2 regions of the Gordonia sp. UCD-TK1 genome follow, and region 1 is predicted to be linked to the other one. Evidence: predicted binding sites of a transcription regulator. Region 1 holds the regulator's gene; the other holds the start of a gene.

What was found. Region 1 encodes LexA, which represses DNA repair genes until DNA is damaged. Its sites were predicted from a motif close to CGAACANNTGTTCG; they were not measured.
Region 2: a site for LexA is predicted at 1,237-1,250, ahead of A9310_RS14610 (HNH endonuclease signature motif containing protein). Genes of this name have one in related genera too.

What each region holds. Positions count from the first base shown of each region.
Region 1 is NZ_LZMP01000001.1:43,760-46,825, forward strand. Features, by position in the region: gene nrdR (transcriptional regulator NrdR) at 1-53, opposite strand, end outside; gene A9310_RS00190 (LysM peptidoglycan-binding domain-containing protein) at 153-692, opposite strand; gene lexA (transcriptional repressor LexA) at 917-1,621, shown strand; gene A9310_RS00200 (phosphoenolpyruvate--protein phosphotransferase) at 1,599-3,066, opposite strand, start outside.
Region 2 is NZ_LZMP01000024.1:152,842-155,907, reverse strand. Features, by position in the region: gene A9310_RS14615 (arabinosyltransferase domain-containing protein) at 1-871, opposite strand, end outside; gene A9310_RS14610 (HNH endonuclease signature motif containing protein) at 1,281-2,984, shown strand; gene A9310_RS14605 (arabinosyltransferase domain-containing protein) at 3,040-3,066, opposite strand, start outside.

The DNA of each region.
Region 1 (3,066 bases):
ACACGCGAGTCGATGACCTTGGTGTCGTCGTTCTTGCAGAAGGGGCAGCGCATCGTGTCCTCACGCAGGTCGCGGGACGCTGGAACGCACCCGAAGCGTGCGCCCCGCCGCTTGTCGGCCGGCCCCTGTGACATCGAGGATACCGCCCGGCCTCAGCGGTACCGGGGGGTGAGCAGGGGCTGGCCCACCTGCAGCGCGCTCGACCCCAGATCGTTCATCGCGACGATCTCGTCGATCACGACCTCGCGCGGCATCTCGGGTGCCACCCGGCCGGCGATCGAGCTGAGCGAGTCCCCCGAGCGCACATGGACGACCTCGGAACTCACGGCGGACGGTGTCAGCGAGTCCGAGTAATTCTGGCCGACGACACCGAACACCCACACGACGAACGCCAGCCCGACACCGGCGAGGAGCGCGACCGCGGTGCGGCGGCGGCGACGGAACACCGCCGCGTCGGGCCCGACCGGGCCACGTCCCCGGACCCCGACCGGAGAGCCACAGTGGGTACCGCCCACCCGCGGGGTCACCGGCGATGCCCCCCGCGGCCGGGTGCCGGCCGGCCGGTTGTCGACCGGTCGGCCGCCGTCGGACAGCGGGGCGCGGGTCCGGACGCGATCGGCGCGGTCGGTGCGCGGCCGGACGGCGTCGGGACGGTCGGTGCGGACGGGAGCGACGAGAGTGGCGGTGCGCATGGTGCCCTCCGGTGTTCGGGTGTCTGGGATCGTGCGGGTGTGGTGGTCGGTGTTCGAACATCGATCAGATGTTCGATGCACTGATGTTCGAATTTGTAGCACGACGTCCCGACAAAGTCTCGCGACACATCGAACAAATGTTTGAGGTGCCGGTCGCACTCCGCTAGGCTCGGACCCGGCGCAAGCCATCTACCAGCACGTTCCGAAGACGAGAGGAACCGAACATGAGTGACACCGGCGATAGGCGCGGCCGAGCGCGGGGCGCCGACGACGAGGCCCCGTTCGACGCCGCCGCCGCCGAGGCCTCACTCACCCCGCGACAGGCCGGGGTCCTGGAGGTGATCCGCCGCTCGGTGCGCGAGCGCGGTTATCCGCCGAGCATCCGGGAGATCGGCGACGAGGTCGGCCTGGCCTCGACGTCATCGGTGGCCCATCAGTTGCGGACGCTGGAACGCAAGGGGCTGCTCAAGCGCGACGCGAACCGTCCCCGTGCGGTCAACATCGCCCCGAGTGACACCCCGTCGCCGGACACCCCGACGGCCGGCCAGCTTCCCGAGCCGACCTTCGTGCCGGTTCTCGGCCGTATCGCGGCCGGCGGTCCGATCCTGGCCGAGGAGGCCGTCGAGGACGTCTTCCCACTGCCCCGTGAGCTCGTCGGCGAGGGATCGCTCTTCCTGTTGCGCGTCGTCGGCGAGTCGATGATCGACGCCGCGATCTGCGACGGCGACTGGGTCGTGGTCCGGCAGCAGAACGTCGCCGACAACGGCGACATCGTCGCGGCCATGATCGACGGCGAGGCCACCGTGAAGACCTTCAAGCGTCAGGGCCCGAACGTCTGGCTCATGCCGCACAACGAACTGTTCGATCCGATCCCGGGCAACGATGCCGTCATCCTCGGCAAGGTCGTCACCGTGATGCGGCGAGTCTGACCTCTCCACCGACCGAACCGTCGAGCACCGCCGCGGCCGCCTCGCGCGCCGCGGCGGGATCCGAGGTGGACAGGGCAGCCTCGGCGGCGGCCCGGCAGTCCGGTGCGGACACCTCGCCGAGCCGGGCCCCCACGGCCGCCGCAGCAGCCGGCGCGCTGGACAGCGAGGTGACCCCGAGACCGACGAGCACGCAGGCGAGGTTCGGATCGGCGGCGGCCTCGCCGCACACCCCGACCGGCTTTCCCTGACGTGCACCCGCTGCCGCGACACCCGCGATGAGGCTCAACACGGCCGGTTGCCACGGGTCGGTCAGTCCGGCGAGATCGGCCGACATCCGGTCGGCCGCCATCGTGTACTGGGTCAGATCGTTGGTGCCGATGGACACGAAGTCCACCTCGGCGAGGACGGCTTCGGCCAGGATCGCCGCCGCGGGCACCTCGATCATCACCCCGGCGACCAGACCACGGCCGCGGACCTCGGCGGCGAAGGTGCGCGCCTCCGCCGGCGAGGCGATCATCGGCGCCATGACCCACGGCGCGACGGCCGACCCCGACGCGGCCTGCGCGATCGCGTCGAGCTGATGCGCGCGGATCTCGGGGTGCGCCAGCGCGATCCGATCGCCCCGCACGCCGAGCGCTGGGTTCGATTCGTCGGGATGGGTCACGAACCGGAGCGGTTTGTCGGACCCGGCGTCGAGGGTGCGGATGACCACCTTCTGCCCGTCGAACGCATCGAGCACCTCCCGGTAGATCGCGGCCTGCTCGTCCACCGACGGTTCGTCGGCACGCTCGAGGAACGCGAGTTCGGTGCGGAAGAGCCCGACGCCCTCGACGGGGTACCCGGCCGCGGCGCGTGCCGACGATCCGTCGGCGACGTTGGCGAGCACCGCCACGGCGACCCCGTCGGCGGTCTGCCCCGGACCGGTCCAGCCGGCGACGAGTGCGGCATGCCGCCGATCCTCGTCGACGCGAGCCCGGGCCGCCTCCGCATCGGGCTCCACCTCGATCCGCCCGGTGCTGCCGTCGACGAGAACGGTTGTGCCGGGCTCGATCTCGTCCAGGTCGGCCACCGCCACCACGCACGGGATCCCCAGCTGGCGCGCGATGATCGCGGTGTGGCTGGTCGGTCCGCCGAGGCGGGTGACGAGGGCGATGGTGCTCGTGGGGTCGAGGCCCGCGGTGTCGGCGGGCGCGAGGTCGTCGGCGAGCAGGACCGACGGCACCTCCGGAGTGGGCACACCGGGTTCGGGTAGGCCGAGCAGTTCGGCGAGGACCCGGTCGCGCACGTCGTTGAGATCGGTGACCCGCTCGGCCATCAGTCCGCCGAGCTTGGTGAACACCGCCGCGAACTGTTCGGTGGCCGCGACGGCAMCGGCCTCGGCGGGGGCGCCCTTGCCGATGAGCGCGGTCGCGGCACCGATCCAGCCGCGGTCCTCGGCCAGGCCC
Region 2 (3,066 bases), on a different contig from region 1:
CGGGCGAACCGGCCCCGAGGACGCTCCAAACCAGCAGGATCGCGGTGACGACCAGGTCGCTGGCCCGGGGTTTCAGTGAATGCCACCACGAGCGGGTTCGCGCGCCGATCCGCCGGTGGTACCCGCCGATGCGGTCGAGCAGCCCCAGCGCGACGACGGCGACGAGTACCGACAGCGCGGCGAGCACCATCACGATGATCTTGAGAATCGACGGGGACGACTCGTACCGGTTGTCGATGGCCACCTGCACGCGCAGGCCGTCGGCAGCGGCGTCGCGTGCCTGCTCCGGGCTGAGGTTGCTGAAGATGCCGTCGACCTGCGGGCGCCGGTCCGGCGGCAGGGTCGTCGACTCGCCCAGCCCGACGAACTGCGCACCCGGGCCGGTGGGGGCGGAGAAGATGCGCAGTTCCGAGCATCGGCTCAGGTCGGCGCGGGAGGCGGTCGCGGCGAGACTGTTCCGGAAGGTCACGGTGATCGCGGCGTCGGTGGCAGTGACCCACAGCGACGACGACTTCGAGCGCGGCGCATTGGTCGGCATCGTGGCGAGGACCACGCCGTCCGGTGCCGACGCCAGCGTCGCGCACGGAATGCGGGCGTCGAGGGTCTGCGGGGTCTGCGCGATGAGCGGCGCCATCACCGACGACGTGTCGGCGTTCAGATCCTGCCCGGCCGGCCACTCGAAACCGGCGTCGACGGCCTTGACCGGCAGCAGCGGGGTGAGGGCACACAGCACGATGCCGGCGATCCCCGCCACGATCGCGATCCACCGGGCGGTGCCCGCGGAAATCCTGGTCCCTTGCCCCGACGATGCCGGCCCCGACGAGGACGGTTCGGCGGAATCCTCAGGCGAGGTCGGGGCTGTCACAGGCACGGTGCCTCATCGTAAGCGACGTCCCCCGGGGTACCTAGGGCCCACCCCGCGGCTCTAAAGGTTGAGGTGCGTGAGCGCCGGTACCCCTGCTCCCTGATCCGAAAGAACGGCACAACCATTGCGTCCTGAGCTGAGGAGCGGCCGGAGCTTGCGGAGGGCGCGGCCAACCACTGCTCCCTGAGGAGCGGCCGGAGCTTGCGGAGGGCGCGTCACGAAGGGTCCCACACCGCAAAGACCGCACAGTTCTTGCCCGCAGGCGGAGACTACCAGCAACCACCGACAATCCAAGGTGGCAACTCCGCGCAGCAAAGATTCTGTTGGACAACGTATTTCGAGCTGCCGTTTACCCTTCTTTCGTGTACAGTCGAACGTACATTCGCAGCACGGGTTCTCGGGGGAGGTGACCGTCATGTTCGATTCCCAGCAGGTCGTCGGCACCGACACGCAGGCGCCCCGCGTGGTCGAGCTGGTGGCCGATCTCCACCGCACCCTCGACAAGTTGCAGACCGTGGATCTGTCGCCGTGTACCGATGCCGAACTCGCTGAGGTGGCCGCGGAGACCGAACGCGCCATCGCACGTCTGACCGTCGCCGGTGACCGGCAGATCGATCACGTCGAGACCCGCGACCTGCCTCGCAAGGCCGGCTGCCGCACCCTCATGCAGTTCATGACGCACCGGCTACGGGTGTCGAACCCGATGCGCCGCCGTAAGCACATGGACGCCACCGCCCACCGGACCAGCCTCGGCGGCGAGGTCCTCCCACCCGAATACCCCTGCCTCGCCGAGGCTTTCGCACAAGGCGCGGTCGGCTCCGCGCACGTGCAGGCCACCCTCGACGTCCTCGACCGCATCCCGGGCACCATCGACCACGACATCAAGGTCGCCGCCGAACGGCAGATGGCCGAGATCGCCGAAGCCCATACGCCTGCCGAGATCACCCAGCTCGGCGCGCGGCTGCTCGCCCACCTCGACCCCGACGGCACACTGTCCGACGACACCGACCAGAAACGACGCCGCGGCCTGTGGATCGGCCGGCAACGAGCCGACGGGACGGCCAAAATATCGGGCACCCTGACCCCCGCACTCGCCGCCCGGCTCACGATGATGTTCGCCGTGTGGGGCAAACCCGGACTCAACAACCCCGACGACCCCGCCTCACCCAGCGGACCGGCCGGCACCGCCGACCCCGAAGCCCTCACCGCCGCAGCCGACCGCGACGGCCGCACCCTCGCCCAGACCAATCACGACGCACTCGACGCCGCACTCGCCGCAGGCTTCGCCGACGGAACACTCGGCACCTCGCACCGCGGCCTGCCCGTGCAACTGATCATCAAAGCCGACCTCTCCGACCTGATCCGCGAAGCCGGACTCGCCACCACCGCCACCGGAACCCTGCTGCTCATCCGGGACCTGATCGCGATGGCCGCCGACATGCAACCCTGGCTCGCGATCTTCAAAGACGCCACCACCGTCCCCCTGCACTTCGGGCGCGGGAAACGGCTCGCCACCCGCGAACAACGCCTGGTGTCCTTCGCCCGTCCCGACGGGGAAGTGTGCTCGGCACCCGGCTGCGATCAACCCGCCACCCACATCGAGCTTCATCACGCCGAACGCGACTGGGCCAAAGGCGGTCTCACCGACATCGACGACCTCGCCCCCGCCTGCCCGCGACACAACCGGATGGTCGGCGACCAACCCGGCCAATACACCACCCGCATCGCCCGATCCGGCCCCGACGAAGGCCGCTGCCTCTGGCGATTGAACGCCGAACCCGGCGCACCGCCCAACCCCGAACGCCTCAACCGCCGACCCGACATACCCCGGCGGTTCGCACAACACCTGAACACCGTGCGCAACGAGATCCACGGACCTGCCACCAGGTCCGGCGACCAGTCGCGTCCAACCCTTCGTGACGCGCCCTCCGCAAGCTCCGGGCGCTCCTCAGGGAGCAGCGGGCGCCCCGATGCCGTCGGCTACGGCGACCGCGGCCGGCGTCTCGAGCTCGCCTACCGAGAACTCGTCCATCCGCGAACACCGCCGGAGCACCTCACCAGCCCACCGCTGACCCCGGTCGAAGCAGAACTCGCACGCATACTCACCGACCACCGGTGACGGCAAAGCAGATCGCCTCGCCGACTACCACCGCGGCGACCGGGCCGCCTAACCGTCAGTGCCGCAACGGCGCGGGACTCCA